DNA from 2 places in the Streptomyces sp. NPDC002328 genome. Region 1 is predicted to be linked to the other one. Evidence: predicted binding sites of a transcription regulator. Region 1 holds the regulator's gene; the other holds the start of a gene.
What was found. Region 1 encodes HspR, which represses chaperone genes until heat shock. Its sites were predicted from a motif close to TTGAGNNNNNNNNNCTCAA; they were not measured.
Positions count from the first base shown of each region.

Region 2: a site for HspR is predicted at 2,481-2,499, ahead of lon (endopeptidase La). Genes of this name have one in related genera too.

Region 1 covers NZ_JBIARQ010000006.1:140,536-152,128, reverse strand. The annotation lists gene dnaJ (molecular chaperone DnaJ) at 1-922, shown strand, start outside; gene ACFYX4_RS18020 (heat shock protein transcriptional repressor HspR) at 928-1,380, shown strand; gene ACFYX4_RS18015 (hypothetical protein) at 1,443-3,659, opposite strand; gene ACFYX4_RS18010 (M48 family metalloprotease) at 3,681-4,607, opposite strand; gene ACFYX4_RS18005 (hypothetical protein) at 4,629-4,985, shown strand; gene ACFYX4_RS18000 (ATP-binding protein) at 5,624-8,398, shown strand; gene ACFYX4_RS17995 (C2 family cysteine protease) at 8,410-9,831, shown strand; gene ACFYX4_RS17990 (DUF6406 domain-containing protein) at 9,828-10,091, shown strand; gene ACFYX4_RS17985 (hypothetical protein) at 10,105-10,368, opposite strand; gene ACFYX4_RS17980 (WhiB family transcriptional regulator) at 10,392-11,593, opposite strand, start outside.
Region 2 covers NZ_JBIARQ010000015.1:137,968-149,560, reverse strand. The annotation lists gene ACFYX4_RS30650 (hypothetical protein) at 1-272, opposite strand, end outside; gene ACFYX4_RS30645 (RNA polymerase sigma factor) at 289-966, opposite strand; gene ACFYX4_RS30640 (DUF5954 family protein) at 1,282-2,301, opposite strand; gene lon (endopeptidase La) at 2,545-4,968, shown strand; gene ACFYX4_RS30630 (MarR family winged helix-turn-helix transcriptional regulator) at 5,081-5,593, shown strand; gene ACFYX4_RS30625 (protein phosphatase 2C domain-containing protein) at 5,677-6,462, opposite strand; partial or broken gene ACFYX4_RS30620 (nitrate- and nitrite sensing domain-containing protein) at 6,833-9,028, shown strand; gene ACFYX4_RS30615 (roadblock/LC7 domain-containing protein) at 10,573-11,076, shown strand; gene ACFYX4_RS30610 (DUF742 domain-containing protein) at 11,073-11,522, shown strand; gene ACFYX4_RS30605 (ATP/GTP-binding protein) at 11,503-11,593, shown strand, end outside.

The sequences.
Region 1 (11,593 bases):
CGCGGGCGGCGGCTCCTTCAACTTCGACCTGGGCGACCTCTTCGGGGGCGCCCAGGGCGGCGGCCAGGGCGGCGGAGCCGGCGGCTTCGGCGGCGGGCTCGGCGACGTCTTCGGGGGCCTGTTCAACCGCGGCGGCACCACGGGAGCGCGCACCCAGCCCCGGCGCGGGCAGGACATCGACACCGAGGTCACCCTCAGCTTCACCGAGGCGATCGAGGGTGCGACGGTCCCGCTGCGCATGACCTCCCAGTCCCCGTGCAAGGCCTGCTCCGGCACCGGCGACAAGAACGGCACACCGCGCGTGTGCCCGACCTGCGTCGGCACCGGCCAGGTGGCGCGGGGCTCGGGCGGCGGCTTCTCCCTCACCGACCCCTGCCCCGACTGCAAGGGCCGCGGGCTGATCGCCGAGCACCCCTGCATGGAGTGCTCGGGCAGCGGTCGCGCCAAGTCCTCCCGCACGATGCAGGTCCGCATCCCCGCGGGCGTCACCGACGGGCAGCGCATCCGGCTGCGCGGCAAGGGCGCCCCCGGCGAGCGCGGCGGCCCGGCGGGCGACCTGTACGTCGTCGTCCATGTCGACGCCCACCCGGTCTTCGGCCGCAAGGGCGACAACCTGTCGGTGACCGTGCCGGTGACGTTCACGGAGGCGGCTCTCGGCGGCGACATCAAGGTGCCCACGCTGGGCGGCCCTTCGCTGACCCTGAAGCTCCCGCCCGGCACGCCCAACGGGCGCACCATGCGCGCGCGGGGCAAGGGCGCGGTCCGCAAGGACGGCACCCGCGGTGACCTTCTGGTCACCGTGGAGGTGAGTGTCCCGAAGGACCTCTCGGGGAAGGCTCGTGACGCGCTGGAGGCGTACCGCGAGGCGACCGAGGGCGAGGACCCGCGCGCGGAGCTGTTCGAGGCGGCGAAGGGAGCATGAGAGGCATGGACGGCCGTCGACGCAACCCGTATGAACTGACCGAGGAAACCCCGGTCTACGTCATCTCGGTGGCGGCCCAGCTCTCCGGCCTGCACCCGCAGACGCTGCGCCAGTACGACCGCCTGGGCCTGGTCTCTCCCGACCGCACGCCCGGCCGGGGCCGGCGCTACTCGGCCCGCGACATCGAACTGCTGCGCACCGTCCAGCAGTTGTCGCAGGACGAGGGCATCAACCTGGCCGGCATCAAGCGGATCATCGAGCTGGAGAACCAGGTGGCCGCGCTCCAGTCCCGGGTGGCGGAACTCCAGTCCGCCCTGGACGGCGCCGCGGCGGCGATGCAGCAACGGGAGGCGGCGGTGCACGCCTCGTACCGACGCGATCTGGTGCCGTACCAGGAGGTACAGCAGACGAGCGCGCTGGTGGTGTGGCGACCCAAACGCCAGCAACAGGCCGACTGAAAGGGCCGGGAGGCATGACGCCTCCCGGCCTTTTCGCTGTTCGAGCGGCGCTTCGGACAGCGCTACCGCGGCCCACCGCCCGGGTGCTGCCCCGGCCAGTTCGGAGACGGCCCCTGGACCCAGCCGTTCGGCGGCTGCTCGGAGGGCGGCGGCGCGGACTGCTGCTGGGGCCAGCCCCAGGTACGTCCGTCTGCCGCGGGGCGGGCCTCGGACCCGGAGGACGGCCACCCGGGCTGCTGAGGAGCTGCCGGCTGGGGCGGCGGCGCGTACCCGGGCTGGGGCGGTGGTGCGTACGCCGGCTGGGTCACCGGTGCGTGCGGCGAGTGCGTCTGCGCCGCGGGTGCCGTCGTCGCAGGGGCTGACGCCTGCGCCGGCAGCTGCGGCTGGGCCGACAGCGCGAACTGCGGCAGAGGGCTCATGCTCACCCGGTCGAGCAGCACGATGTTCGGGTTGCAGTCGCCGGCGTGCACCGACACGGAGCCGCCGGGCTGCCGTTCCACCACCAGGACGCTGAACTCGGCGAGCGCCTGAAGCTGTGTGGGCTCGACGGCGTACTCGTACACGCGCTGTCGCCCGGTCGCCAGACTGGTGCTGTCGCTGTCGCCCGTGGTGTGGGTCGTGGACTCGTTGGTGGTGTACGTGACGCTGGTGGAGGTGCCCGTCGTCTCGCTGTAGCTGCCACCGGAGCTGGTGGAGCTGGACGACGAGAACGGATTGGCGCCGCCCTGGTAGCTGGTGGAGCTGCTGCTGCCCCAGTTGTGTCCGCGGGTGACGGACTCGTTGTACGTCGTGCCCCTGCTGACGGACGAGCCGATCGTCTTGGCGACCGAGGTGTTGACGGTCCTGCCCTCGGTGTCCGTCAGCGAGTGCATGACGAAGGAGTGGTGTCGGCCGAGGAAGTCGGCCGCGACATTGGCTTCCTGGTGGTTGCCGAGTCGCATGAACGCCACCGTGCCGCCGCCGATCATCTGCTCGGCGGCGTCCCGCAAGTGCGGGTGCAGCACGGTGAGATGGGCGCCGCGGCGCTCGCAGACCTGCGCCATGTGCTCAAGATGCCGCCGCTGCATGCCCTGTTCGCCGAGCGCCACGACCACCGACGGCGCGGTCTCCTGGAAGGAGGACAGCCGCCGCATCACGCTCTGCACCGCCAGGTCCGCCAGCAGTTCCGTGCCGGCCGACATCGCGCCGAAGTCCAGGGCGAGGCAGGTGAGGTAGCCCGGTCCGCGCTCCCCGCGGGCGGTGCCGAGCTGCTCCAAGGGGTGCACGAACGACGACAGGCGGAAGAGACTGTCCCGTACGTGGTCCTTGTTCTTGTCGTTGAGCAGGTCGTCCGCGATGCGGTTGCGTTCATCCCGGCTGAGGGCCTTGGTGTCGTCGGTTTCGCCCAGCAGGACGCGCAGGCCCGCGCCCAGCCGGGCCAGGGAGACGTCATCGCCGAGCGCCCCGCACAGCTGGGTGAGGATCCGGGTGTCGACCGCCCGCTCGGCCCGGCCGGCCTCCGGATTGTCGCCGTGCGCCGCCTCCACCAGGGCGTGCACCAGTTCCTGGGGTGCGAGACCGCCGACGATGCCGCTCTCCGCCATCCGGCTGGGCAGCAGCTGCACGTCGACGGGCACCCCGGCGGCCTCGGCGAGGACGGACAGTTCCCGGCACACCAGGGCCTGGGTCAGATCGACGACGATCAGCGGACGTTCGCGCAGCGTGGACGTGCCGAAGACCGTGAGGAAGCCCTCGCGGCCCCGCTGGCTGCCGCCGAACACGTCCAGGCGGCGGGTGTCCGTGCCCACCGGCAGCGCGCCCCATGCGTCCAGACCGCCGACCCACTGCGTCTGCTGGGTCTCGTGGTGCTGCCGGCGCTGCTGCCACACCTGCCAGGACGACTGGAACCGCTGCTCCAGGTCGCTCTGCCGGGTCGTCAGGTCTCCTGTGGCCACGGTGTGCCGCCGTGAGGCCAGGGAGATCCGGATCAGGGCGACGCCGATCGCCGCCACACCGGCGACCACCATGACGGTGCCCGCGAAGAAGCTCAGCAAGAGGCAGACGGCCGCGACACCGCCGCCGATCTTGAGGGAGGAGTTCCGGCTGTCCTCGCGGTCGAGCCGGGCGGCCTCCGCGCGGTTCGTGTACCCGACCGCCACCTGCTCGCGCTGGGGCTCCGGTTCGACGAACGGCTGACGCAGCGACTCGGGGTCGCGGTAGGCCCAGCCGATACGCCGGCCGGAATCGAAGAGACGCAGGTAGCGGCCGAGCCGGCCGGCTTCGGTGCTGTCGACAGTCATGGGTGAGGGGCCCCCGGCCGGTCAGGAGACGAAGGTCTCGAGCGCGCGGATGCGCTGGTGGAGCGGCGGATGCGTGGACATGAGCCGGGCGACCGGACTCGCCTTGCGGGCGGCGTCGTCATGCCCCTCCGCCTGCCAGCCGGTGAACAACTCGATCATCAAGGGGCCGTACCCGAGCCGGCCGGCGAACCGGTCGGCGCGCAGTTCGCTCTGCCGTCCGGACCAGGCGAGCAGGAACGGAATCGTGTAGAGGGCGACGGCGGGCGGGAAGGCGAGGAAGGTCGCCACGGCGAGGGAGCCGAAGATCAGGACGAAGACGCCGACAGCCAGACAGGAGAGCTCGGCGGTGAAGTAGAAGAGGAAGCGCAGCACGAACTTCACGACGGTCATCAGCATGCGGACCGGTACGGCGTACCAGTGGCCGAGCAGCAGGGCCCAGGAGTGACCGCCGACGTGATGTCCCAGCTCATGGGCGAGCACGGCCGACAGGTGCTGCGGCGGCTGCCGCATCGCTCCGCGCGTCACGCCGACGAGGTGCCCGGCGGCGGCGGAGGCGTTGAGCTCGTCGGTGTCCTCCATCCACAGTTCGTACCGCGAGCCGTCGACTCCCGCCCGCCGGGTGACGTCGTCCCAGAGGGGCTGGAGCGCGGCCAGTTCGGCGCCGGTGGGCCGGCGCATCTTGAACAGCAGTCGTGCGAGGCCGCGTTCGGTGGGCCGGTGGAAGACCAGTGCGCCCGAGGCGAGCCAGGCGATGACGAAGGCGGTGTCGAGACCGCTCGGCATCATGCGGGAGATCAGCCAGATCACCAGCAGACTGCCCAGGAAGAGCGGCAGGTTGAGAAGCAGGCTGACCACCGACGTGACGTCCGCGCCGCGACGCACCTGCGGGCTCGCGCCGGCATCCGGGACCACCACGAACTGCGGCTGCTGCTGCTGCGGTTGCGTCAACGGGGGTGCCTGCGGCGGCGCTTGCTGCGGATACTGCGGCGGCGCGAACGACTGCTGCGGTCCGTAGGCGGGCTGCTGCGGCGCGAAGGCCGGCTGTCCGGGCTGGAACTGGGCCTGCTGGGGCGCGGTTTGATACGGCGGCTGCTGGGGCGGCGGTCCGGCCTGGTGGGGTGGTTGCTGGTACGCCGGCTGCGGGGGCGGCGGCGCGCCGTACGGCTGCTGCGGCGGTCCGGCTTGGTACGGCGGCTGGGGCTGTCCGGCTTGGTACGGCGGCTGCGTCGGAGGCGCGCCCTGGTACGGCGGCTGCTGCGGAGGCGCCGGCTGGTACGGAGGCTGTACCGGAGGTGCGCCCTGATAAGGCGGCTGGGACGGCGGTGAGGCAGGCGGCGCCGCATGGGGCGCCTGATGCGGCGGCCCTGGCGGGTACGCGGGGGCCTGCGGCGGGCCGGCCTGATGGTTGGGGTCGCCGGGGCCGCCGTAAGGATTCTGCGGCTGGCGCGGGTCGACGGGATAGGTCATATGAGTTCGCCCTGAGAGACATGAGCACCGTGAAGGCGCTCAAATGTGGACAGGTGAGAAATGACCGTCCCGAGGGCGGCAGAAAAGACGCCTCTGATGATTGAACTCGCCCCCGTACCCGCCGAAGCGGGTGTCAGTCATTGATCAGCAGCCGGAACATGGTGCATGAATCGGCATCCCAAGTCCACCTGGTAGTGGGAAAGTCGACGTTACAGTTGCAAGGCTTGGCCCCGCTCCGTGGTGCCTCTAGGGTGGGGCGCAAGATCGACAACGGGGGAGACGTTGCGAACCACCTTGCTCGCGCCGGAGCTTGCCCAAGCCGAGGACGCCGCCCAGTTCTTCATGCCGTCGCGCAGATCGTCACCACGGACGGAATCACACGTTCCCCGGAGCGAACTCCGCGACTGGGCAAGGGATTTCAAGCGTCCCGGGCGGGCTGACGCCGACCCCGCTCCCAGCGCGCCCGCGGGGCGCGGCCCGGAACGGTCCGGGCAGGCATGACGGACGCCTCACCCGGCGCGACCTGGCAGCGGTTCGCCAGCCTTGAGACCTCGTTGCTGCGCGAGGTCCCGCGCCAACGCCCCACTGAGGACCGGCCCGTCGGCAGCGAGGACGAGTTGCGGGCGCAGCGCCTCGCCGCCCTCGTCGCCGCCCACCATGCGCCGCACCCCCACGATCCGGCCGGCGGCGCGGTGGCGGTCGGCTGGGCGCGCCGCACGGCGGACGGTCCGCTGGACGTCGTCATCGGAGGCGGGGCCCTGCACGGCGGCCGCACGGACGAGGACGGCGGTGCCACCGCCCTGCTGCGGCTGCCCGCGGGGGCGCGGGGACAGCGGCAGCAGCAGGGTGCGGCAGCCGCCCTGATGGCCGCGTTCCCCTGCTGGAGCGCGGTCGCCGGGGTGACCGACGGACTGCTCGTCGACGACGAGCCGAGGACCGCGAACCCCGCGGGCGCCGTACAGCGGCCCACGCTGGAGGACTGTCTCCTCGGCGTCTGGCAGGAGCCGTTCGCCTGGCTCGCCTTCGCCGAACCGGTGCCGGCCGCCGAACTCGACGAGCTCACCGGCGACGTGGCCGACGAACGGCGCAGAGCGCAGACCAAGGCCGAGGGGTCACCCGAGTACGCCATCGCCGCGGCCAGGCTGGAGCGCAGGCACAGGGAACTGGCCAAGGCGGCGGCCACCGGGCTGTGGCGCATACGGCTGCTGGCAGGCGGGCGCACCCCCGAGGAGGCGACCCGGGTCGCCTCCCTGCTGTGCGCATCGGCGGACCTGGAGGGACTGCCGTACGCGCTCCGTCCGACCGGGCGGGTCGGCGACCTTCCCACGGCGCTCGGCGGCGTCCTGCCCGCGCCCGAGGAGTACCCCTTCCACGCCGGTTCGGACCTCCTGGCGGCTCTCGCCCGGCCCCCGGCGCGGGAGATACCCGGCGTCCGGTTCGCTCTGCGGCCGGAGTTCGACGTCACGCCCGAGACCGCCGGCCGTCCGGCGCCGGCCGGAGCCCCTCCGGTCCGGCTCGGCTCGGTCCTCGACCGCAACCGCAGCCCCGTCGGCGACCTCGAACTGACCCGCTCCACCCTCAACCGGCACACCTTCGTGTGCGGAGCGACCGGCGGCGGCAAGTCGCAGACCGTGCGCGGGCTGCTGGAGGCGGCCACACACGTGGGCATACCGTGGCTGGTGGTCGAGCCGGCGAAGGCCGAGTACCGGTTCATGTCCGCGCGGTTGGGCGACACGAGCGAAGTCGTGGTGCTCAAGCCCGGCGACCCGGACGCCCTGCCGGCCGGTTTGAACCCGCTGGAGCCGTCGGCGTACGCGAACGGGGAGCGCTTCCCGCTCCAGACCCACCTCGACATGGTGCGGGCACTCTTCCTGGCCTCCTTCGACCCGCAGGAGCCGTTTCCGCAGGTGCTGAGCGCCGCGCTGACCCGGTGCTACGAGGACCTGGGCTGGGACCTCACACTCGGGGAGCCGACGTTCCCGGGCGTCGAGCCGCGCTATCCGACCCTCGAGGACCTGGAGCACACGGCGCTCCAGGTCGTCTCGGACATCGGCTACGGCAAGGAGGTCGCCGACAACGTCCAGGGCTTCATCAAGATCCGCCTGGCCAGCCTGCGGCTCGGCACGACGGGACGCTTCCTGGAAGGCGGCCGACCGCTCGACTTCGGTGAACTCCTGCGCCGCAACGTCGTCTTCGAGATCGAGGACGTGGGCGACGACAAGGACAAGGCGTTCCTGATGGGCACCATCCTCATCCGGCTCGTCGAGTACCTCCGCATGGAGCAGCGCGTAACCCGGCAACTCTCCTTCCCTCTACGCCATTTGAGCGTTTTCGAAGAGGCGCACCGGCTGCTGCGCCGGGCGGAGGAGGGCGGCGCGAGCGCGCACGCGGTCGAGATGTTCGCGGGACTTCTGGCCGAGATCCGGGCGTACGGCGAGGGCCTGGTCATCGCCGACCAGATCCCGAGCAAGCTGCTCCCGGACGTCATCAAGAACACCGCGGCCAAGGTCGTCCACCGGCTGCCGGCGCAGGACGACCGTGAGGCGGTCGGCGCGACGATGAACATCACGGCCGCGCAGTCCGAGTACCTGGTCACCCTGCGTCCGGGTGAGGCGGCCGTCTTCACGGACGGCATGGACTATCCGCTGCTGGTGCGGATGCGGGACGGGACGGATCGGGAGGACACGGGGGCCGTCCGGCCGGCGTCCGCGGCTGCCTTGACGGGCGCCCGCAGCTCCGCGTGCGGCGCGGACTGTTCGACGGCTCCGTGCACCCTGCGTGAACTGCGCAGGGCCCAGCGGCTGACGGAACGCACCGAACTGCGCGTCACGCTGTGGGCGGAGATGGCGGTGGCGGCCCATCTGCTGGGCTGGACGACTCCGCTGCCGGGCGAGGAGATGCGCCGCGATCTGGAGCCGTACCGGGGCCGCCTCCTCGACTGCGCGATCGGCCAGGCCGCCGACCGCGCCGTCCACAGCCGCGTCGGCGCCCCCGACGACCCGGTCGGCCTGGCCGGACACGTCGCCGCGATGATGCGCGCCCAACTCGACGGCCACGACCCGTGCCCGGTGGCCGAACCACGGTTCAGGGCGCGCAAGGGGACGAAGACGCGGGTGTACTACCACGGGCGGTACGAGCCGTCGGTGTTGGAGGGGGTGGTGGGGTGCCCTGATGCCTCGGAGGAGTGGGCCAAGCGCTTCTCCCAGACCTTGTCGTGCTTCGACCGCAAGATCCGGAAGCCTGTCGTGCCCGAGTCGCCCACTGGGGGTTGAGATTGAACGAGTTGACCACCGCGGAGGCGCAATCCGAGGCGGCGTCGGACCACAGGATCTCGGCTCCCGAGTTCCCCGACTCCAAGGACACGCGAGCGGAGCCCGAGGCGCCTGAGGAGCATCAGGGGGTCGAAGAGGCCGAGGAGCACGGGGATGTCGGGGATCCCGAGGAACCTCAGGAATTCCAGGAAGCCGAGAAGCCCGAAAGGCAAGTGGAGCTCGAAGGGCAGGAGGAACCTGAGGAGCCCGGCGTTCGGGGGGAACACGGCGGTTCGGCGGACGCCTCAGGCGACAGAAGTCATCGCGGCTATGCCGAGGGTGTTGAGCCCGCCGAGCCCGCCGAGCCCGCTGAAGTTGCTGCGTCCGCCGAGCCTGCTGCTGAACCCCCAGAATCCCCAGAACCCGCTGAACCCACAGAGCTGGAAGAGGCCGAGGAAGCGGTCACGGCGTCCGCGGACGACGTTCTGGTGCGGGGAGAGTTTCTGGATCGGGTGAAGAGCGTATTCGGTGGCGGTGGCGCCGACCGGGTGCGGGAGATTTCAGACTCCGTCGACAAACCTGATTTCCAGGTACCCGAGAAGATGTACCCACCAGACCGCTACGGCACCCCGTTGGACCGGCCGGACGGCACACGGACACCTCTTTTCGAGGGGGTGCCGACGCGGGAACAGAGCAAGCAGGGCGAGCTCGGGGACTGCGGTGTCATCGCGACGCTCGGCGCAGTCGCGGGACATCGTCCACAGGACATTATGAACTGCGTCAAGGAGAACGAGGACGGCACCTACGAAGTGCTCTTCCATGAGGCGAAGAGTGTGGGCGTCGGCAGATATGAGCCGACGGGGAACGTCGTCAGACTGACGGTGACCGCTGATCTCCCTGTGCACGACGAGATACCCGACAGACCCGCCTTCGCCGACTCGGTGGACACGGGGGCGGCCTGGGCTCCCATCCTCGAGAAAGCGGTCGCCGGAGTCGACCAGACGTGGTCCGAGGAGCGCGGCGCGTCATGGAAGATGACCCACAACCGGCCGGATGAGCTGCGCGCCGGCTACGTACGGTTGGACGACGGCACCAAGTCGGGCGAACGCGCGGAACTGATGGTGCAGTTGACCGGCCAGCCGGCCGAGACGTGGGATCTGCCCACGGGCTATGACTACGAAGGTCGTAGTGTCAGGCGACAGGTCATGGACCACTTCGCCGAACAGCTCGACGCCGGCTGTCCCATCGTGGTCGGCACGCGGAAACCGTCGAAGGAGGAGATACCGCTGCCGAAGGATCTCATCGGCGGCCATGCCTATGAGGTGACTGAAGTGGACGACCGGGGGTTCATCCACTTGCGGAACCCCCACAACAGGGACCATCCGCAGCCGTTGACCTTCAAGGAATTCAAAGACAGCTGTCTTCCCCTCTACACCACACTGGATCCGAAATGAGCACTCGGGAAATCGCCCTCACGCCCAACGCACAGGCCAACCGGGACATCGGTAGCTTCAGCGTCATCCACGTCTATGCCCCTGCGGGCCAGGCACCGACGGTCAGGCTTTCCGTCGGTGCCGGAGGTACGGACACGCGTCACTCCCTGGTGCCCGGCGACGTTTTCCCTGTTCGAGATCAGGAATGGAAGCTCGACCGGATCGAGAATCTCGATTCACCGACGGGCGACTGGACGGTGGTACTCGCTCGGGTCAAGTGACCTTCTGTCTGCCTCAGTTCAGTTGTTCCGTTGCTCCGTCCGGGTGGACCAGGAGGCGGATTGCGCCGCCGTAGCGGTTGTCGGTGACTGTGGCGGGGGTGGGGGCGCCCAGTTGTTGGGCGCGTTGCTGGAGGATCGCGAGGATGACCTCCTGGATGTCGCCGTAGGGCGGTGCGGTGATGGGGACGCCGTCGATCAGACCGGCGTTGGGGGAGAAGACGTGCACCTGGGCGTCCGTCGCTGCCGGGGGCGGGGGCGGGGTGGTCGGTTCGGTCATCGGGGTTCCGGGTTCCTTCCGGCTCAGGCGCTCTTGGCCTGGTCCTGCTCCGGCGGGGCGGGCAGGTTCGGCAGGGTGGGCAGAGCGTTGTCGGGGACGTCGACGGTGCGAGCGTACGTGCCCCGGGCGAGGCGTTGAAGGCGGCCCGACTTGACCATGGAGGAAAGGACGTTGCTGATCGTCTTCGAGGGGTCGCCGTAGACGCCGGGCGGCAGGGCGCGCAGGACGTCGCGGGCGGAGAAGGGGCCGGGGAAGGTGGAGACGGCCGTCTCGACGGCGGCGCGGATGCTGGGCGCGGTGGCCGGGCGGCGGGGCGTGGGCGCGGCGGGGGTGGCCGACGCCGTGGCGGCGCCGGCGTCGAGGCCGGTGCCGGGCGGCGGCAGGTGGTCGTGGAGGTGGCGCAGGGCGGTGCGCAGGGGCTCCAGGTGGGTTTCGTCGGCGTCCTCGGTGGCCGCCAGCATCGTCGCGACCTTCTCGATGTTCGTGACGGAGGCGGCCAGTTCGCGCAGCAGGGGTTCGAGGAAGTCGCGGCGCAGCGCCGCCACCGGGTCGGTGGCCGCGAGTTCGACGGAGACCGAGCCGGTGAGGGTGCGCAAGGGGGCGGGGAGCGCCGGGCCTTCGGGGCCTTCGGGGTCGTCCGCCGGGTCGTGGGGGGCCAGTTCCTCGACGGCGTTCCGTACGGCGCGTACGTCCCGCAGCAGTTCGGGGGTGACGTCGCCGCCGGGGACGCTCGTCAGCATCGTGGCGAGCTGTTCGAGGCTGGTGAGGGCGGGCAGCGCGGAGCGGATCAGCGGGCCGAGCAGGGTCTGTCGTACGGCCTGGGCGGGATCCTCGTACGAGAAGGCGATCCGTTGCCCGGACTCGGCCGCTGCCATGTCCTGTGTCCTGCTTTCGAGTTGGGGGGTCGGGGGCGGGGTGTGTCTGTGGGGTCCCGGTGTGCCGGTGTGCTCGTGCAACGGGGACGGGATTCCGGTCAGGTGGCGGCGCAACGCACGTCGCTGAGCTGCGAGTTGTTCCTGGCGGATGTCGAACGCGTCGAGTACGGCGGCGATTTCGGGCCAGCCGTGCTCGGCGGGGTGGCGGGCCGTCGAGCCGGCGGTGCGGGAGCGCAGGCGCAGCAGCCGGCGGGAGGGGTCGCCGGCGCCGTCGGCCGCCGGGTGGACGGGGAGGTCGCCGGCGGCGTCGCCGATGCCGAGCGTGCGGCGGATCCAGCGGCGGTCCTCGA
Region 2 (11,593 bases), on a different contig from region 1:
GAGGGCGCGAGGGAGAGCAGGGCCCGGGGCCACGGGCCGCGCGCGGAGGTGTCACCGGTCCACTCGGCGCGGGCCCGCGGGTCCGTGCCGCCCTGCCAGCAGGCGATCGCCATGGCGAAGGGCGTGAACTGGATCAGGGCCAGGTGGATCGTCCGCGCGGCGTCGAACCAGTCGCCGGTCGCGTCGGACGCGGTGACCGAAGCGGCCAGCAGCGCGGCGAGGAGGGCCGCGCCCACGGGCCAGACCCCGCGTATGAGCCGGGTCCGCAGCACACCGTGTCCCCGGCTCCTAGGCCCGAGGCCGGGGGCCGGCCCCGCCAGCAAGTCCGCCATCGTCGTCACCCCCGCCCCCGACTCCGTCCCCGTCCCCGTCCCAGTCCCCGTCCCCGGCCCGCTCTCCGTCCCCGTCCCGCTCCTCGGACTGCGTCAGCAGCCAGGTCCGCAGCCGGGCCCGGCCCCGGGACGCCCAGGCCTTGACCGTTCCTTCCGGCACGTCGAGGCGCTGTGCCGTCTGGGCGACGCTGAGCTGGTGGACGTAGCGCAGCTCCATGACCAGGCGTTGCGGTGCGGGCAGGTCGGCCAGCGCCGCGTCCAGGGCGGTGTAGCGGGTGGAGGAGGCGAGGAGGCAGTCCTCCGCCGAGGGGGAGACGGTCGCGTCCGGGGCGAGAGCGTCACGGGCCGCGCGGTCGGCGAGCGTCCGCGACCGCCCGTGGGCGCGTTCGAGGTCGACGGCACGGCACAGGGCGATCCGCAGCAGCCAGCCGGTGGCGTTGCCCCCGTGGAAGCGGGAGGCCGTCCGCCACGCGGACAGGAACGCCTCCTGCACGGCGTCCTCCGCCGTCTCGGCCGGGAAGCCGCGGTAGAGGAGGAACCTGAGCACGAAGCCGGCGCGGCGGGCGAACAGTTCGGAGAACGCCTCCGCGCTGCCCGCCGCCATCGCCCGCACCAGACGGCCGTCGCAGAGCACGGCGTCTGCACGGTCTTCCCGGTGTTTTCGGTCTTCCCGGACGTGCGCGGGCGGAGGGCCGGTGCAGGACCGGCACCCGGGACAGGCGGTCATGCGGCCTCGGCGGTGGTCGTCGTCGGTCAAGGCCGCTGCGTTCCCGGTGGCGGCCACCCATGGCATCACGTGGCCTACACCGAACGGCGAGGCACGTGGGGTTGCGGTCATCGGTGAGTGACGTGCGGGCACACGGAGCACTCGGGCGGCGCATACGGGCCCACGCGCGCTCCCGCGTACGCCCCCTCGGCGGTCCCCTCAGCGATCCCGTCAGCGATCCCCTCAGTCGTCGTGCACCACCGTGCCGTCCTCGTGCAGGGTCGGGTGGAGCTTCATGGGGCCGTAGTCGTCGAGGTCGGACGGGCGCGGTCGTTCGGGGCCGTCCGGGCCCATGCGGATCATGCGTTCCACGCGGCAGATCCGGAACAGCCGGTCCTCCACCCGGGTCTCGTCGGCGCGGCCGGCCGCCCGGTACTCCTCCGCCGCGCGCGCGTACACGGCCTTGCGTGTCTCGTCGAAGCCGTACAGCAGCGCCCAGAAGCGGGCCATGCCGTCGTACAGCAGCCGGCGCGCCTCGTGCGGGGTCGCCATGAGGGTGCCGTGCGGGGTCCAGCCGGTGCCGTCGTGCTCGGCCACCGAGAAGCCGACGGGCAGGCAGACGACGTCCGGGTGCGTCAGCACCGCGCGCGCGGAGTCCTCGCGCACGTCGGCCGGGTAGCGGGAGCCCGTGTACGCGAAGTCCCGCAGCCCCAGCCGCAGCGCGCCGGCCATCGGGCCCTCGTCGCGGCCCAGGTCGAGGACGAAGTCCAGGTCGGGGGAGGGGGTGTCGTCGCGGCCGTCCCAGGAGAAGACCGCCGGCTCCGGGTCGGTCGGGCGGGGCGGCTCCAGCTCGTCGTCGCCCATGCGGGCGAACTCGTCGCCGCGGACGACCCGGTAGCGCACGCCCAGCGCGGCCACCTCGTCGGCCGGCTCCCGCTCCAGGACCCTGACGGCCGCCAGCAGTTCGCGGCGGACCGCCGGGTCCTCGGTGTCGTCCTTCGCCTTGAACCACAGATACGAGTTGAGGCCGTCGCGGGCCTGCTGCGGAGTGCCGTTCACGACCGGCTTGAGCAGCCGCCAGCGGGGGTCGGCCGCCGAGGGGTCCTGCGCCGCGAGGCCGAAGACGGGCCCGCGCGGCGCGATGTCCGGGTAGCGCCGGGACGCCTCCACGGCGTCCGCCTCCATCACCCACGCGACGGGGTCGTCCCGGCGGACCAGTTCCGCGTGGAGGGCGTCGAGCCGTTGCTTCCAGTCATCGGTCATGTGCGCATTGTGGTGGCGGCGGCGGTCCGGTTCGGCCCGAACGCCGGAAGTGGGGACGGGGGAGAAAGGGGAAGCACGGGGGAGCGCGGTGGAGCACGGGGGAGAACCGGGAGAGGGGAGAGGTGATCGCCCACAGCGAACGCGGGCGGATCCGGGGAACATTCGACGGCCGCCATGCATTGAGTCGGCATAGCTCAACTCATTGAGTCTCAAGAACTCAACTTGACTGCCGAAGGGGAGATCATGGCTGCTGAGTCCGCAGCGTTCACACCGCTCACCCTGCCCGTGCTGCCGCTCGACGAAGAAGTGGTGCTGCCCGGGATGGTGGTTCCGCTGGACCTGAGCGACGCCGACGTGCGCGCCGCCGTGGAGGCCGCCCAGGCCGCCGCCCGGTCGGAGCCGGGCAAGCCCAGGGTCCTCCTGGTGCCGCGCGTCGACGGGACCTACGCGAGCACCGGCGTGCTGGGCACGGTGGAGCAGGTCGGCCGGCTGGCCGACGGCGACCCGGGCGCGCTGATCCGAGGCCGTGGCCGCGTGCGCATCGGCGCCGGCACCACCGGGCCGGGCGCCGCGCTGTGGGTGGAGGGCGTCCGCCTCGACGAGCAGGTCCCGGAGCCGCTGCCCGGTCATGTCGCGGAACTGGTCAAGGAGTACAAGGCCCTGGCCACCGCCTGGCTGCGCAAGCGCGGCGCCTGGCAGGTCGTCGACCGGGTCCAGGCCATCGACGACGTCTCCGCCCTCGCCGACAACTCCGGCTACTCGCCCTTCCTGACCACCGAGCAGAAGGTGGAGCTGCTGGAGACCGCGGACCCCGTGGCCCGGCTGAAGCTGGCCGTGCGTCAGCTGCGCGACCACCTCGCCGAGCAGGACGTCGCCGAGACCATCGCCAAGGACGTCCAGGAGGGCGTCGACAAGCAGCAGCGGGAGTTCCTGCTGCGGCGGCAGCTGGAAGCCGTGCGCAAGGAGCTGCGCGAGCTCAACGGCGAGCAGGAGGGCGAGGAGTCCGACGACTACCGTGCCCGCGTCGAGGCCGCCGACCTGCCCGAGAAGGTCCGTGAGGCCGCCCTCAAGGAGGTCGACAAGCTGGAGCGGTCGAGTGACCAGTCGCCCGAGGGCTCCTGGATCCGCACCTGGCTGGACACCGTCCTCGAACTCCCGTGGAACGAGCGGACTGAGGATTCTTACGACATCCAGGGCGCCAAGGCCGTCCTCGACGCCGAGCACGCCGGCCTGGAGGACGTGAAGGAGCGGATCACCGAGTACCTGGCGGTCCGCAAGCGGCGCGGCGACCGAGGCCTCGGCGTCGTCGGCGGCCGGCGCGGCGGAGCCGTGCTCGCGCTCGTCGGCCCGCCCGGCGTCGGCAAGACCTCGCTCGGCGAGTCCGTCGCGCACGCCATGGGGCGCGAGTTCGTCCGCGTCGCCCTCGGCGGCGTCCGGGACGAGGCCGAGATCCGCGGCCACCGGCGGACGTACGTCGGCGCGCTGCCCGGCCGGATCGTGCGCGCCATCAAGGAGGCCGGGTCGATGAACCCGGTGGTCCTGCTGGACGAGATCGACAAGGTGGGCTCGGACTTCCGGGGCGACCCGGCCGCCGCCCTCCTGGAGGTCCTCGACCCGGCGCAGAACCACACCTTCCGCGACCACTACCTGGAGGTCGAACTCGACCTCAGCGACGTGGTGTTCCTCGCCACCGCCAACGTGCTCGAAGCCATCCCGGAGGCCCTGCTCGACCGTATGGAGCTGGTCCGCCTCGACGGCTACACCGAGGACGAGAAGGTCGTCATCGCCCGTGACCACCTGCTCCCGCGCCAGCTGGAGCGGGCCGGCCTCGACAAGGACGAGGTGACCCTCGACGAGGGCGCGCTGCGCAAGCTGGCCGGCGAGTACACGCGCGAGGCGGGCGTGCGCAACCTGGAACGGTCCATCGCGCGACTGCTGCGCAAGGTCGCGGCGCAGCACGAACTGGGGCAGCGCAAGCTGCCGTTCACCGTCACCGACGGCGACCTGCGCGCCCTGATCGGCCGGCCGCACCACGTGCCCGAGTCCGCCCAGGACCCGGCCGAGCGGCGCACCTCGGTGCCCGGCGTGGCCACCGGCCTCGCGGTCACCGGCGCGGGCGGCGACGTGCTGTACGTGGAGGCGTCCCTCGCCGACCCGGAGACGGGCGCGGCGGGACTGACCCTGACCGGGCAGCTGGGCGACGTGATGAAGGAGTCGGCGCAGATCGCGCTGAGCTTCCTGCGCAGCCACGGAGCCGAGCTGGAACTGCCGGTGGCCGACCTGAAGGACCGGGGCGCGCACATCCACTTCCCGGCGGGCGCGGTCCCCAAGGACGGCCCGAGCGCGGGCATCACGATGACGACGGCCCTCGCGTCGCTGCTGTCGGGGCGGCTGGTCCGCACGGACGTGGCGATGACCGGCGAGGTCTCCCTGACCGGGCGGGTCCTGCCGATCGGCGGCGTGAAGCAGAAGCTGCTCGCCGCGCACCGGGCGGGCGTGACCACCGTGATCATCCCCAAGCGCAACGAACCCGATCTGGACGACGTCCCGGCGGAGGTGCTGGACAAGCTCGACGTCCACACCGTCACCGACGTCCGCCAGGTGCTGGAGCTGGCGCTCGCGCCCGCCGCGGACGGCGCGAGGCCCGAGGTTCCGGTCGCGGCGTGACGGACGCGGCCGGACGGGGGAGGCCCGGATCCCGTGAGGGAGGTCCGGGCCTCCACCGCGCCCGCCGCTACGCACGTAGAATCAGGTCGGAGACCGGATCGGGAGTGCTGACGTGCACGAGGACGGACACGCAATCGGACACGCGAACGGCGACGAAGGCGGGCGAGTCGACCCCGAGGCTTCGGCGCGCGGAGTGGACCAGGAGTTCCTGTCCCTGGAACGGGAGCTGACGGTGCTGCTGCGCCGCGCCCGCGCCAACCAGGGGGAGATGGCCCGCGAGGTCCACCCCGACCTGGAGTCCGCCGCGTACGGTTTGCTCGTCAGGCTGGAGGAGTGCGGCCGCCAGCGTGCGACCGAGCTCGCCGCCTACATCGGCGTCGGCAAGGCGACCATGTCCCGTCAGCTGCGCGCCCTGGAGCACCTCGGTCTCATCGCGCGCGAGCCCGACCCCGCCGACGGCCGCGCCTGGCTGGTCGACCTCACCCAGGAGGGCCGCACCCGCGTGGGCCGCGTCCGCGAGGCCCGCCGCAGCCGCTACGTCACCGAGCTCTCCCACTGGGAGCGCACCGAGGTCGCCGAACTGGCCCGCCTCCTCAACCAGCTGAACCGGGGCATGGCCAAGTAGTAGCGAGCAGGACAAGTAAGAGGAGTAGTACGCCAGGAGCCACAGCCAGGCGTCACGTCACGACCACGCGCCACGACCCGGCGTCACAGCTCCGCGTACACCGCGGTCGCGTCGTCATGGCGTTTGCCGCGGCCCAGGAACACCCGTTCCTCGTCCGCCCGCTCCAGTTCCCGCACGCGTCGCACCAGCGCCGCCGCGCCCTCCTCGCGCAGGAAGGCGAACAGGTCCGTCCAGTCGCCCTCGCGGAACTTCTCCGCCCAGCGCGTCGCCCCGTCGGTCAGTCCGGCCAGGGCGCGGACGCGGGCGCGCGGCACGGTCCCGGTGACCGCCCGGGACGCCACCGCCGGATCGGCGGCGGCCGTGAAGAAGCCGCCCTCCTTGTTACGGGCCTTCGCGTCGCAGATCTCGTCGCTCGCCAGCAGGGCCCGGGGCACCCGGTCCAGGCGGTCGTCCAGGACGGGGGTGACCGTGCCGTCGGGAGCGGCCAGCAGCACGGCCGCGTCGGAGAGCACCAGGTACTCGACGCTCTCCGGCGACCAACGCGCGAGGGCGACCGTCGCCTGAGGGGTGCGCGGGTGAGAAAGGTCACAGGTTTCGGCGTGTGCGCCGGAGGTACGCGCGATGGCGGCGGCCAGTGCCTCGGCCAGAGGAACATCCGGGTGTGAAACGGTCAGTTCGGTCAGTGCTCCGCCCAGACGAGCGGTGAACCAGGGGACCGAATGCAGACAGCCCGTACCGCCCCGCGGCGGCGTCACTCCGTCCAGGAGGACGAGCGAACCGCCCTGTCCGGAAGCGGGAAGCCCGACACTCGCGAAGTCCTCGTTGGGGTGGTCCCGATCGCCGGGCTCCGAAACAAGTTCCGTACGCATCCGGCCAGTCTGCACGACCCCTCCACACCCTTCGCGAAAGGCCGCCATCCACCCCTGCACGAACACGGCGACGCAGGTCAGACGCCTGTTTTGGGAGGGAATGAAGCACTCCGGGAAGCCGTGGCGGCGAATCCTGTCAAAGCCCGCCGTCCACGTCCAACCGGCGCTCCACGCAAGGCCGTCGCACAGGCCAGAGGAACTTGCCCGTCAACTCCCCTCCGATGTTCACTCCTTCGGGTGGCGGGGCAGGCGATGCGCGAACCCCGCCGACCGGCACTGGGAGGGTCGGGGACCGAACCGGGAGTACGCACCAGTTGACGGAGCGTCACCTCCGACCCATGGGTATCACGAGTCAGGAATGCGAGCACCGGTGCAGAAGACGCGGCCTCGGCGCACAGGCAGGCAGACGGCCTCCGAGCAGGGCGCGGAGCGCACCCCTGTCGGCAAGGGCCGCCCTACCCATGTACGCAACCGGCTGATCGTCGCGGTGGCCGTCGTGGCCGCCGCCATCGCGGGAGCCGGCGCACCCTCAGTCCTCGCCGCCTCCGGGCAGCTGAAGGACTCCCAGGACCTGGTCACCCTGGCCGAGCAGACCCAGGACGCGCTGGTCCTCGCCCAGTCGCTGGCCGACGAACGCGACGAGGTCACCGTCCATGTCGCGGCCGGCCGCACCAAGGCCACGGCGCCCTCGGAGGAGAGCGCCGCCCGCGTCGACCGCCAGGCGCGCGAGCTGACCGCCGACACCGACACCCCTGCCGCGCTCCGGGCGGACCTCGACGGCATCGCCGCCGTCCGCCAGGCCGCCCTCACCGGGCAGAGCAGCGCGCTGGAGGCGCACCAGGCGTACTCGGCCGCCATCACCGCGCTGCACGGACTCGCCGAGCAGCTCGCCGAGCAGATGCCGCCGCGCGCGGGCGCCGGCGCGCACGCCCTCGCCGAGCTCGACACCGCCGTCCAGCAGGCCACGGCCGCCCGCGGGCTGCTGCTCGCGGCGCTGAACGTGCCGACGTCCACCGAGACGGACATCGACCCCGTCACCGGCCTGCCGGAGACCGAGACCGTCTCCTCGAAGGCCGACACCAAGCAGCGCGACGCGCTCAGCGCGGCCGCCCAGCAGGCCCGGGTGCGCTCCGACGCCGCCCTGGCCGCCTTCCGGGAGAGCGCGCCGGAACAGGTCGTCGACTCCTACGACTCCACGGTCACCGGCGGCGACGTCGAGGCCGCCGTGAAGTACCTGACGGCCCTCACCGACCAGCCGACCCTGAGCGACGACGAACTCGGCTTCGACGTCAAGAAGGCGGACGCCGCGCTCACCGGCCGCGTCGCCCTGATGCGCGGGGCCGAGTCCTCCGCCTTCGACCGCCGCACCAAGGACCTCGCCCAGCTGCGCGACGACGACGTCACCGCGCTGGAGCTGCGCGTCGCCCTCCTCGGCGCGCTGATACTGATCGCCGTCGGCATCGCCACCGCCATGGCCCGCAGCCTCACCCGTCCGCTGGCGGTGCTGCGCATCGGCTCCGCCCGGCTGGCCGGCGCCGAGAACCCGGCCGCCGAGGAAGCGGTCCGGTTCAACGGCCGCAACGACGAGTTCGCGCAGGTCGTGCGCTCCGTCAACGCCCTGCACGAGCACGCCGTCGCGCTCCACGAGCGCCTCGCCACCATGGAGTCCGACCGCAAGCACCTCGTCGGACAGCGCCAGAAGATGGCCGACGCCCGTGAGCAGCTGCACGCCGAACTCGCCGACGCCGCCGACCGGTTGGGGCGGCTGCGGAGCAGCATCAGCGGCACCTTCGTCAACCTCTCGCTGCGCACCCTCGGGCTCGTCGAACGCCAACTCGCCGTCATCGAGGGCCTGGAGGAGCGCGAGCAGGATCCCGAACGGCTGGCCACGCTGTTCAAGCTCGACCACTTCGCCACGGTCATGCGCCGCCACAGCGAGAACCTGCTGGTCCTCGCGGGCGAGGAGCACGTCCAGCAGCATGCGGGGCCCATCCCGCTGGTGGACGTGGTCCGGGCGGCGGTCAGCGAGATCGAACGCTACGAGCGCGTCCGCATCTCCGCGCTGCCCCCGCACGCGCACGTGGCCGGCTTCGCCGCCGACGACCTCTCCCACCTCCTCGCCGAACTCATGGAGAACGCCACCTCGTTCTCCCCGCCGGACCTGCCCGTCGAGGTCTCCGGCTGGCTCCTGGAGAACGGCGAGGTCATGCTCTCCGTCCAGGACGAGGGCATCGGCATGACCGGGGAGCGGCTGGCTCGCCTCAACTCCCGCCTCACCGAGTTCGACCCCGAGACCCCCTACGACCAGGAGGGCGAGGACGGACTCGGACTCGGCCTGTACGTCGTGGCCCGCCTGGCCCACCGGCACGGGGTGCGGGTGCAGCTGCGCGAGCAGAAGCAGGGCGGCGTGGCGGCGGTCGTGGTCCTGCCGACCCCGCTGCTCGCCTCGGCCCCCGCCGCCACGGTCCCGACCGTCCCGCCCACCGCGTCCCCCACCCCGGCGGTCACCCTCCCCGGCGCGAACGCCGAGGCCAACGGCAACGTCCTCCCCACCCGGGCGAAGCCCGCCCCCACACCCACGTCCCTCCCGGAAACCCCCGCGGAGACGACGATGGAACTCCTCCTCCCCACCCCCGAAGAAACACCCCCCTCCCCGGAGTCCGACGCCCCGGGCCCCACAACACCGACCACCGACGCCCCGCCGGCCGACGCCGCGAAGACGGAGCCCGTCGGCACGCCGGACGCCACGGCCCCGTCCACCGCCCCCGGCGGCGCGTCGGCCACCGGCGTGACCGCCCGTCGCGCGGCGGACGACTGGCCGGCCGACGATGTCGCGCCCGTCGACGCCACGGCCGCCGACGACCGCTCGGCCACCGTCCCCGGCAGCGCGCCGGACACCGTGGCCGAGAACCGTGGGCCCACGGCCCCGCCGACCACGACCACCGACAGGGCCGCTCGCCGCGCCTCGGACGACTGGCCGACCGGCGCGCCCGCGCCCGCCGACCCCACGGCACCCGAGGACCACTCGTCGACCACCCCCGCCGGCACGCCGGACGCCACGGCCCCGTCGGCCCCCGTCGGTGCGCCGGCCGGCAGTGTGGCCGCTCGCCGCGCGGCGGACGACTGGCCGACCGCCGACGCCAAGGCCGCCGTGCCCGGTGGCGCGCCGGACGCCGTGACCGAGAACCATGGGCCCACGGCCCCGTCGACCACCAACAGGGCCGCCCGCCGCGCCTCGGACGACTGGCCGACCGCCGACCCCGCGCCCGCCGACCCCACGGCCCCCGAGGACCACACGTCGACCACCCCCGCCGGCCCGCCGGCCGGCAGCGTGGCCGCTCGTCGTGCGGTGGACGACTGGCCGGGGAGCGACGTCGCGCCCGCCGACCCCACGGCAGCATCCGAGGACCACTCGTCGACCGCCCCCGCCGGCACGCCGGAGGCCACGGCCCCGTCGGTCACCGGTGACGCGCCGGCTGCCGGTCGGGCCGCCCGTCGTGCGGCGGACGACTGGCCGGGGAGCGATGTCGCGGCTGCCGATGCCATGGCGGCCGAGGACCGTTCGTCCAGCGTGTCCCGTGGGGCCCCGGCCCCGTCGGGTGTCGGTGGACGGTCCGGTGCTGCTCGCTCCCTGCGGGCCCGTCGCGCGGCGGACGACTGGCCGGGTGCCGCGCCCGCATCCGCGCCCGCGCCCGCACCCGCGGGCGACGCCGGCGCCGGCGGTGGGCGCGCCCCGCTGGGGCCGCCCGCGGGTGACCGCGAGAGCCGCACGGGCAGTGCCGGTGGGAAGCGACCCGCCGGCGGCGAAGCCGAGGCGCACGGACGCACCCCCGACGCCCCGGAGGAGCTCCTCACCGACAAGGGCCTCCCCAAGCGCACCCCCAAGATCACCGCACCCACCCCCACCCCCCGCCGCTCCGCAGGCGGCGTCGACGCCGAAGCCCTCCGTCGCCGCCTGGGCGGCTTCCGCCGGGGGGCGGAGGCCGGCTACCGCGACGTCGAAGCCGAAATCGCAGAGCAGACGGCACAGACGGCACAGAACACAGCACCTCACGCACGACAGGCACACGCCGAAGAAGACACGGGGGGCACAGTCGAGGAGGCAAGCAGTTGACCGCGCCCAGTACCTTCGGACTGAGCAGTGAAGCACGCAACCTGCACTGGCTGTTGACGAACCTCGTGGAGGAGGTCCCCGGCATACAGTCCGTCGCGGTCGTCTCCTCCGACGGCCTGCTCCTGCTCTCCTCCGACCCGGGTCTCAACCACGCCGCCCGCCGCCCCGGCGGAGCGAAACCCACCGGCCCACGAGGCTCCTCCGCCGACCTCGCCACCATCGTCTCCGGCATCGGCAGCCTCACCATCGGCGCCGCCAGGCTCATGGCGTTCGGCGGGGTGAAGCACACCATGGTCGCCATGGACGAGGGCAGCCTGTTCGTGATGTCGATCAGCGACGGCTCCCTGCTCGGGGTCCACGGCTCCGCCGACTGCGACATGAGCGTCGTGGCGTACCACATGGCGCTCTTCGTGGGCCGCGCCGGCCACGTCCTGACCCCCGAACTCCGCAGCGAGCTCAGGCAGTCGCTGGAGTCCGCGGCGGCGGGGAGCACCCGATGAGCTCTCCCCGGCGCGACACCCCGGCCCCCGGCGGCCGGATCACCCCGCTCCCCGTCCGCGGCGGCGACCGCAAGCCCGCCCGCGTACGCCCCTACTCGCTGACCGGCGGCCGTACCCGCTTCGGTCACGTCCTCCTCGTCGAGACGTTCGTGGCGGCCACGGCCGAACTCGAAGCGCCCGAGGAACGCAAGGAACTGACGAACGGCTCCCTCACCACCCGGGTCATGCCGGAGCTGCGGGCCATCGTCGAACTGTGCCGCCGCATGCGCACGGTGGCCGAGATCGCCGCGCTGCTGAAGATGCCGCTCGGCGTGGTCCGCGTGCTGCTCAGCGACCTCGCGGACCAGGGAAAGATCCGTGTGTACGGCACCGGTACCGCTCACGGTACGGGCCGTCCCGACCGCGCTCTGCTGGAAAGGGTGCTCAGTGGACTCCGTCGTCTCTGACGCCGAAACCCCCTTCGGTGTCTCCCCCCTCGTCGACGAGCCCGACGAGGACCTGAAGTCCTGGCAGACGG